3 regions of the Rhizobium sp. PAMB 3182 genome follow, and region 2 is predicted to be linked to each of the others. Evidence: predicted binding sites of a transcription regulator. Region 2 holds the regulator's gene; each other region holds the start of a gene.
What was found. The regulator PhoB, encoded in region 2, activates phosphate uptake and scavenging genes when phosphate is short. The targets are predictions, from matches to a motif close to TGTCATNNANCTGTCAT.

Region 1 (3,276 bases), 900 kb from region 2:
CGAGCGCCGTTGGATGTGTATCCGGCGGGTCAGCAGATCCGGTGCGATTCCGGAGCCGACGGTCATAGTCCGGATGGAAGAGAATGAGAGAGACGGTCGCAATCCGGGCGGGGTTCCTGCTCGGGGTTGAAGCCGTTTTCCACCTCATGCGTCCTGATTTGTGTTGGTCTCTTTTGGAGAAGCAAAGACATGAATCAGAGCTCCCTAGCGCTCAACCCGTCCCGCCCGGTGGCGGCCGCGATCCTCATGGTCGCAGCCGGTGTCGCCTTTGCGGGCATCAATACCGCCACCCAATGGGTGACGATGCGGCTCGGCTTTCCGCCGGCCGCCGCAGCCTTCTGGCAATATGCGTTTGCCTCCGTGCTGTCCGTGCCGGTCATCTGGCGGCTCGGCCTCGGCGCCATGCGCACGGCCCGGCCGTGGCATCATCTGTTGCGCGTCGTGCTCTCGGCGCTCGGCGTCGAGGCCTGGGTGGTGGGCCTTGCCTCCGTGCCGATCGGCCAGGCGATCGCGCTCGTCATGACCTCGCCCTTCTTCATCATCCTCGGCGCCCGCTTCTTCCTCGGCGAGCGGGTGGGGGCGGTGCGCTGGCTGGCGACCGCGACCGGCTTCACCGGCGCGATGATCATCCTGCAGCCCTGGTCGGAAGCCTTCACGCCGGCGGCACTCCTGCCGATCATCGCGGCACTGCTCTGGGGCGGCGCTTCACTGATCACCAAGAACCTGACGGCCTATGAGAAGCCCGAGACGATCACCATCTGGCTTCTTGTCCTGCTGACGCCGGTCAACGGGGTGCTGGCGGCCGGCGCCGGTTTTGCCGTGCCGACCGGCTTGGCGCTTGGACTTCTGGTGCTGATGGGCGTCCTGACGGCCGCTGCGCAGTATCTCCTGACCTGGGCTTACCGCGCCGCCGACGCGGCCTACGTGCAGCCGTTCGACGATCTCAAGCTGCCGCTCAACGTGCTCGCCGGCTGGGTCGTCTTCGGCTACGCGCCGACCGTCTCCTTCTGGATCGGCGCGGTGCTGATCCTCGGGGCCTCGCTGTTCATCATGCACAACGAGCGGCGGCGCCGGCCGGCCTGACCTTCGAAAACCCGGCTTTTGCCGGGTTTTCTTTGGTCTCTGTGCGAAATCGTCGCATATGAGCCCGCGCTGTCATGCGCCTGTCATGCAGCATGCGCACAACCGCCTGGTTCCAATTCGAGGAGACAGGGGGTCCCCATGACGAAGACTTTTTCCCGCGCGGCGTTGACCGCAGCATTGCTGGCATCCACCGCCGCAGCCGCATTCGCAGAACCCGTGTTCAACCGCATCGCAGCCTTCCCGGTCGCGGCAAACCTGCCGGCCGACAAGGACGCCAAGACGCCGACCTCGTCGGAGATCATCACCGCGACGGAAGACGGCAACACGCTTGTCTATTCCGACAGCCCGCTCGGCGCCGTCGGCTTCGTCGACATCACCGATCCGAAGGCGCCGAAGCCGCTCGGCGCCGTCATGGCCGACGGCGAGCCGACCTCCGTCGCCGCCCGCTTCGGCAAGGTCTTTGCCGCCATCAACACATCCGAGGATTACGTCAAGACGGGCGGCAAGCTTTTGACCATCGACGTCAAGAGCCGCGCCATCGAGGCATCCTGCGATCTCGGCGGCCAGCCGGATTCGATCGCGATCGCTCCGGATGGTTCCTTTGCCGCCATTGCAATCGAGAACGAGCGCAATGAAGAGCTGAACGATGGAAAGCTGCCGCAGATGCCTGCCGGCTACCTCGTCACCATTCCCTTCAAGGATGGCGCTGCCGATTGCGGCGGCCTGAAGAAGATCGACGTTACCGGTCTTGCCGAGATCGCCCCGGAAGATCCGGAGCCGGAATTCGTCGACATCAACGGCAAGGGCCAGATCGCCCTGACGCTGCAGGAAAACAACCACATCGTCATCGTCGACGGCAAGACCGGCGAAGTTACCTCGCACTTCACCGCCGGTGCGGTCGATATCGATGGTGTTGACATCGAGAAGGACGGCAAGCTCGACTTCACCGGTTCGCTGAAGGGCGTCAAGCGCGAGCCCGATTCGATCCAGTGGCTGGATGACAATCGCGTTGTCGTCGCCAATGAGGGCGATTACGAAGGCGGTTCGCGCGGTTTCACCATCTTCGACACGGCCGGCAAGGTCCTCTACGAGTCCGGCCCGAGCCTTGAGCGCGAAATCGCCAAGCTCGGCATGTTCCCCGACAAGCGCGCCGGCAAGAAGGGCGTCGAGCTGGAAGGCCTGGAAGTCGCCAAGTTCGGCGACCAGCAGTACATCTTCGTCATGTCCGAACGCGCTTCCGTCGTCGGCATCTACAAGGATACCGGCGCCGAGCCGGAACTGATGCAGATCGTGCCGTCGGGCGTGGCTCCGGAAGGCATCATCGCCGTTCCGCAGCGCAACCTGATCGCCACCGCCAACGAGGCCGACCTGGTCGAGGATGGCGGCGCCCGCTCGCATGTCATGCTCTACGAGCTCGGCGAAGGCGAGAAGGCATTCCCGGAAATCGTCTCGGCGGACGACAAGGACGGCAATCCGCTCGGTTTCGGGGCCCTGTCGAGCCTGGCTGCGGACGCCACGACCCCCGGCAAGCTCTATGCCACCAATGACAGCTTCTATTCGGGGCAGCCGTCGATCTTCGTCATCGACGCGACGCAGAAGCCCGCGGTCATCACGGACGCCATCCGCATCACCAAGGACGGCGCCCCGATGGAGCACCGCGACATGGAAGGCCTGACTCTCGACGGCAAGGGCGGCTTCTGGATCGCCAACGAAGGCAATCCGGAAAAGGACGTGCCGCACCAGATCTTCCACGCCGGCGCCGAAGGTGCCGTCGATCAGGTAATCGACATTCCGGAAGCTCTGAACGCCAATCAGGTGCGCTTCGGCTTCGAAGGCATCACCAAGGTCGGCGAAGGCGACGACGAGACGCTGTGGATGGCCGTGCAGCGCGAATGGAAGGATGACGAGAAGGGCTTCGTCAAGCTCGTCTCCTACAAGCCGTCCTCGAAGGAATGGGGCGCCGTGCGCTATCCGCTCGACAAGGGTGAAGCCGGATGGGTTGGCCTGTCCGAAATTACCGCCAATGGCGACTATGCCTATATCGTCGAGCGCGATAACCAGATCGGCGAAGCTGCCAAGCTGAAGAAGATCTACAAGGTCGCGCTTTCCGAGCTGAAGCCGGCGCCGCTCGGCGGCGAACTGCCGACGGTCAAGAAGGAACTGGCCTACGACCTGCTGCCGGACATGCTGGCC
Region 2 (3,276 bases):
ACCAAGGTCGGCATGGTGTTCCAGAAGCCGACCCCGTTCCCGATGTCGATCTACGAGAACATCTCCTTCGGCATCCGCCTGTACGAGAATCTCAACAAGAGCGAGATGGACGAACGGGTGGAAGCTGCCCTGACCCGCGCCGCCCTGTGGAACGAGGTGAAGGATAAGCTGCATGCCAGCGGCCTCAGCCTGTCCGGCGGCCAGCAGCAGCGCCTCTGCATCGCCCGCACCGTTGCCGTCAAGCCGGAGATCATCCTGCTCGACGAACCGGCCTCCGCTCTCGACCCGCTCTCGACCGCCAAGATCGAGGAACTGATCGACGAGTTGCGCGCCGACTACACCATCGTCATCGTCACGCACAACATGCAGCAGGCTGCCCGCGTCTCGCGCCAGACCGCCTTCATGTATCTCGGCGAGCTGGTTGAATTCGACGAGACCGCGAAGATCTTCACGTCTCCGAAGGAAAGCCGCACGCAGGACTACGTCACCGGTCGCTTCGGCTGAGCCGCAGCCGCGCTGAAGCCTGCCTCAAGATATCAGGGAACACCAAAATGCCCTCGACACAACAGCATCTCATGTCGGCCTACGACGATGAATTGAAGTTCCTGCAGCGCCGGATCTCCGAAATGGGTGGTCTCGCCGAGCAGATGGTCAGCGAATCCGTGCAGGCGCTGGTCACCGGCGACCTGGCACTTGCCCAGAAGCTGATCTCCGACGACGTCGTCCTCGACGTTGGCGAGCGCGAAATCGGCGACGCCGCCGTCGTCACGATCGCCCGTCGTCAGCCGGTTGCGGCCGACCTGCGCGAAATCATGGGTTCGATCCGCATCGCGGCCGACCTCGAGCGCGTCGGCGACCTGGCGAAGAACATCGGCAAGCGCGTCATCGCCGTGCAGGGCACGGGTGTTCCGCGCAAGCTCGCCCGCGGTCTCGAGCATCTGTCCGAGCTTGCCTCGGTGCAGCTCAAGGAAGTGCTTGACGTCTATACCAGCCGCTCGGCGGAAAAGGCCAAGTCGATCCGCGACCGCGACGAGGAGATTGATGCGATCCACACCTCGCTGTTTCGCGAACTCTTGACCTACATGATGGAAGATCCGCGCAACATCACCACCTGCACGCATCTTCTCTTCTGCGCCAAGAACATCGAGCGCATCGGCGATCACGCGACGAACATCGCCGAAACGATCTACTACATGACGACCGGCAGCCAGCCGGAAGGCGAGCGTCCGAAGGACGACAACACGTCCACCATGGGCGTGACGTCCGAGTGACGGCTCGATAAGTTGGAGAACCGTGAATGGTCCCGAAAATAGCGGTTGTTGAAGACGAGGAAGCTCTGAGCGAGCTTCTTCGCTACAATCTGGAATCCGAGGGCTACGAGGTCGAGGCGATCATGCGCGGCGACGAGGCGGAAATACGCCTCAAGGAGCGCGTGCCCGACCTTCTGCTTCTCGACTGGATGCTGCCGGGCGTTCCCGGCATCGAGCTTTGCCGTCGCCTGCGCATGCGCCCGGAAACGGAGCGCCTGCCGATCATCATGCTGACGGCACGTGGCGAGGAAAGCGAACGCGTCCGCGGTCTTTCGACCGGCGCCGACGACTATGTCGTCAAGCCGTTCTCGATGCCTGAACTGATGGCCCGCGTCCGCGCCATGCTGCGGCGCGCGCATCCGGAAGTTCTCTCCGCCGTCCTTCGCTGCGGCGACATCGAGCTCGACCGGGAAACGCATCGCGTCCACCGCAAGAGCCGCGAGGTCCGCCTCGGCCCGACCGAGTTCCGGCTTCTGGAGTTCCTGATGGCCTCTCCGGGCCGCGTGTTCTCGCGCTCGCAGCTGCTGGATGGGGTCTGGGGCCACGATATCTATGTCGACGAGCGCACGGTCGACGTGCACGTCGGACGTCTGCGCAAGGCGCTGAACTTCTCCAACATGCAGGACGTCATCCGCACCGTTCGCGGTGCCGGCTATTCCATGGAAGTCTGAGCTTCGACCAGTCCGCGCTCCGGAAATTTAAAGCCCCGCCCATTGCCGGCGGGGTTTTTCATTTGGCCGAAGTGCGGATGCGGAAACGAAAAACGGGCCCCGAAGGCCCGTTCATCATGATCAGTCGATTGACGCCGCAGCAATCAGTTCGCGGCCGCCGCGCGACGACGGTCGCTGCTGGTCGGCTGGTAGGCGAGGCGGGCGTGATAGTTGCAGTAGGGAGATGTGTCCGGGGACTCGCAGCCGCAGAAGTGGAAGTCGTCCTGCAGCGGATCGCCGACCGGCCATTTGCAGGTGCGCTCGGTCAGTTCGGTCAGGGCCAAGCGGCGGGAGATCGGCACGACGACGTTCGAGGCAGGAACGTATCGGAGTTCCTGGATCGCGTTGATCTCGACCTCTTCCTTCAGTGCCGTGGCGCCGGCCGTACGGGTGACGGTGCGGGTCGTGACGCGGGCCGCGTAGTTCGGAGCCTTCGGGGCGGTGACGGCTCTCTTGACCGTGCGCGCTGCCGAGGATGCGCCGCCGGACTTGGCCCGTCCGGGAAGATTGAGACGGTGAACCTTGCCGATGACGGCATTGCGGCTGACGCCACCGAGTTGTGCGGCGATCTGGCTGGCGCTCAGCCCATCCGCCCACAATTTCTTAAGCTTTTCAACGCGTTCGTCTGTCCAATTCATTGGGTCTTCTCCGCCTGCAGTCCAATGCATGGCAGAATCCTTCACCGTGTCCCGAATTCCTCCGGGACGGAGTACGCCTCTTGTACTGCCGGGTGACTTTTTTCCGCCAAGCGCAAATTCTTAATGCACGTTTAACCTAGTGCCAGCCTGACTCCGTGACAAGAGTCGCCGGAATCATCGTGATTCGATTTCGCAGTTTTCCCCAACTTGCTTCTTTTCACTTTTTTGCCTGGCGATGGATGCGAGGCCATCCTTCGAATTTGATGCGGGCGCCGCGATCGCCTGATTTTACAGGTGATTTGTTGACATCGGCGACCTATATGATGATAGTGCGGCAACCGCCCAAAAGGCGGTCTTTTTTATTTGTGCCCAGCCAACAAAGCCCAGGAAAGGTCAGCGCCATGGCTCAGAACGGTCCGCTCTACGATACCTATGCAAGAGCACCTCTGCGCTTCGAGCGAGGCGAGGGGATCTGGCTCGTCACCGAGGACGGCCAGCGCTATATCGACTTCGCCGCCGGCGTTGCCGTGAATTCGCTTGGCCATGCGCATCCGCATCTGGTCGAGGCGCTGACGACGCAGGCCGGCAAGGTCTGGCACCTGTCGAACGTCTACGAGA
Region 3 (3,276 bases), 2.0 Mb from region 2:
GAAGGTTTCGTAGTATTCCGGATGGTTGCCGGCATACATCTGGATGCGGCGAGAAACGTCCACCTTGTCCGGATAGCCGTCGCCGTTCTCGTCCGTGTAGTTCGGGAAGCCGGCGTCGTCATAGGTGCCGACCTTCTCGCTCATCACGTCGCCCGGCTTCTCGTCATCGACGGTGCCGACGATGGAGACGCCATGGGTATGGTCGCCGGTAACGACGACCAGCGTGTCCGGATGGGTCTTGGCGAACTCCATGGCAACGCCAACGGCCTTGTCCATCTCGATGACGTCGAATTCGGAGCGTTCCCAGTCCATCGGGTGGGACATCTTGTCGACCGAAGCGGCTTCAACCATCAGGAAGAAGCCTTCCGGGTTCTTCGACAGCTGGTCGATGGCAGTCTTCGTCATATCGACGAGACCCGGCTGGTCGGGGAACTTGTCGACGGTGCCCTTCTTCAGGAACATGCGGTCAAGCGCGGTATCCATGTTGCCGGTGTGGAACAGGCCGAGCAGCTTGCCGGTGTTGGTGCCGGAAGCGGCGTCCAGTTCGGTCTTCGAAGTTGCGAGCGTATAGCCGGCATCCTTGAACTGGGCGATGTAGTCGTTGTCGTCCTTGCGCTTCGAGCCGGGAACGTCCTTCGACAGGAAGTAGGCCGAGCCGCCGCCGAGGATGACGTCGGGCTGGGTCTGCATGAACATGCCGACGATCTCGGCCTTGTCGGCGCGCTTGCGGGTGTGGGCGATGACGGCGGCCGGGGTCGCATCTTCGATTTCAGCCGTGGAAACGACGCCGATCGACTTCTTCGTGGTGCGGCGCAGCGCTTCGGCAATCGTCTCGACCTTCGGATCGTCAAGGCTTGCCGGCGTACGGTCGGCATAGACGCCAAGGGCATTCACGCGCGACTTGTGGCCGGTCATGTAGGCCGACATGGTGTTGGCGGAATCGGTGGCGATCGAATGGGTCGACGACGTGCCGATGAAGGCCATGTGGTCGAGATCATCCATGTTGAGGCGACCATCGGCCTTACCCTCGGTCATGCCCTTCGACATGATGCGGGCGGCGGTGCGGTGCGCGACAGACAGGCCGTCGCCGAGGAAGAAGATGATGTTCTTGGCCTTCGGCGCAGCCGGCGTGCCGTAGACGTTCCAAGTGACCGACTTCGTTTCGTCGCCAGCCTTGACTTCGACGGTGTAGTCGCCGGCCGAAGCGAGCGCCAGATCGCGCAGGATCAGCGCGGAGCCGAGGACGGCATCGTCCGTGCCGTTCTCTTCGGCGACGAATTCGGCCGGCTTGCCGAAGACGTCGGCATAGGGCTTGCCGTTGACGGTGACAGCGACATCACCCTCGCCGTAGACCTTGTCGAGCTCGACCTTGAAGTCGAAGGGCGAGTTGACGAGGATCGTTGCACGGTCGAGCGGATAGACGGTGGCGGCATGCGCGGCGCCGGCCAGCATGGTCGCGGCGGCGAGCGCCGAAAAATACTTCATCATGGTCTTTCTCCTTAGGCAGGGAATTGCGACACCCGTCCGATAGTCCCTGTCCGTGACACTTGGATGAAGGCCGCAAGCCCCTGGTGGATCGGTCGAGAGGCAGCACGGCAGGAGAAGCCGGCTAAAAAAAACTCGCATTTCACCGGGCGAGTCTGCTATAAACGCTCAAATTGACAGTTTGACATGGTTCCGAAGTTCCTCTTCGGAACCTGTTTTCTTTTGTCCCTATGCAGAACGAGCGGGACGCGCAGTAAGGAAAAGGAAATGGTAGAAAAAGTTCCGATGACCCCGGGTGGTTTCACCAAGCTCAACGAAGAGCTTCGCTGGCGCCAGCAGGAGGAACGCCCGAGAATCATCGAGGCGATCGCCGAGGCGCGCGCCCATGGCGACCTTTCGGAAAACGCCGAATACCACGCCGCCAAGGAAGCGCAGAGCCACAATGAGGGCCGCGTCGGCGAGCTGGAAGACCTGATCGCGCGCGCCGAAGTCATCGACCTGACGAAAATGTCCGGCTCCACCGTCAAGTTCGGTGCGACCGTCAAGCTCATCGACGAGGACACCGAGGAAGAAAAGACCTACCAGATCGTCGGCGACCAGGAAGCCGACGTGAAGGCAGGCCGCATTTCCATCTCGTCGCCGATCGCCCGCGCGCTGATCGGCAAGGAAGAAGGCGATTCCATCGAAGTGAATGCGCCGGGAGGCTCCAAGGCCTACGAAATCCTCGCCGTCAGCTGGGGCTGAGAACGCCCGTGACGGACGGAAACAAGGCCACCGCGAAAGCACATGCGGTGGCCGATCTCCGCGACATCGACATCATCGCCCCGAACCTCAAAAAGCGGCTTTCCGGGGTCACCTCGACGATCATCCAGCTCGTGCCGGTACAGCGCGCGCTCGGCCAGCGCATTGCCGTGCTTGGGCCCGGACTGCCGCCTACCCTGCCCCATATCCGCTACCGCGACCTCTGGCACCTCTGGACGCCGCCGAAGGGCAAGCGCTTCCGCGTCTGGCATGCGCGGCGCAACATCGAAATGCTGCCGGCGATCATCCTGCGCGATCTCCTGCGCATGCCGCTGAAGATCGTCTTCACCTCCGCCTCGCAGCGCCGCCACACCGGCTGGACGAAATTCCTGATTTCGCGCATGGACGCGGTGATCGCCACCAGCGCCAAGACGGCCGCCTATCTCGAGGTCAAAAGCACTGTCAGCTTGCACGGCATCGACACAGCCCGCTTCTCGCCGCCTTCCGACAAGGCCGAGGCGAAGCGCGCGCTCGGCCTTGACCCGGCGCAGAAGATCGCCGGCTGCTTCGGCCGCGTGCGCCACCAGAAGGGCACCGACCTTTTCGTCGACGCGATGATCCGCCTGCTGCCCGAGCGTCCGGACTGGTCCGCGATCATCGCCGGCCGCGCCACGCCGCAGCATGTGGAATTCGAGAACGACTTGAAGGAAAAGGTGAAGGCGGCGGGCCTCGCCGATCGCATCCTGTTCGTCGGTGAGCATACCAACATCAACGACTGGTACCGCGGCCTCGACCTCTTCATCGCGCCACAGCGCTGGGAAGGCTTCGGCCTGACCCCGCTCGAAGCCATGGCCACCGCCGTCCCCGTCATCGCCACCGACGTCGGCGCCTTCCCGGAACTGATCGTCACCGGCGGGTCCGAAACCGGCACCCTCATCCGTCGCGACACCCTCGACGCCATGACGGACGCCGCCCGACAGTTTATGGATGACGAAGTGAGACGCCAGCAGGCAGCCGAAAGCGCGCTCCGCCACGCACGGCAGAACTTCG

Region 1: ACU5AZ_RS03215 (esterase-like activity of phytase family protein) is a predicted target of PhoB. The motif match lies at 1,154-1,170, and genes of this name have one in related genera.
Region 3: ACU5AZ_RS17725 (alkaline phosphatase) is a predicted target of PhoB. The motif match lies at 1,541-1,557, and genes of this name have one in related genera.

Annotation. Positions count from the first base shown of each region.
Region 1 covers NZ_CM128607.1:635,434-638,709, reverse strand. Annotated here, with positions in the region: FMN riboswitch at 1-89, shown strand, start outside; gene ACU5AZ_RS03220 (DMT family transporter) at 190-1,083, shown strand; gene ACU5AZ_RS03215 (esterase-like activity of phytase family protein) at 1,222-3,276, shown strand, end outside.
Region 2 covers NZ_CM128607.1:1,535,689-1,538,964, reverse strand. Annotated here, with positions in the region: gene pstB (phosphate ABC transporter ATP-binding protein PstB) at 1-504, shown strand, start outside; gene phoU (phosphate signaling complex protein PhoU) at 552-1,271, shown strand; gene phoB (phosphate regulon transcriptional regulator PhoB) at 1,298-1,981, shown strand; gene ACU5AZ_RS07650 (GcrA family cell cycle regulator) at 2,125-2,658, opposite strand; gene ACU5AZ_RS07645 (acetylornithine transaminase) at 3,060-3,276, shown strand, end outside.
Region 3 covers NZ_CM128607.1:3,688,124-3,691,399, reverse strand. Annotated here, with positions in the region: gene ACU5AZ_RS17725 (alkaline phosphatase) at 1-1,488, opposite strand, end outside; gene greA (transcription elongation factor GreA) at 1,753-2,229, shown strand; gene ACU5AZ_RS17715 (glycosyltransferase family 4 protein) at 2,277-3,276, shown strand, end outside.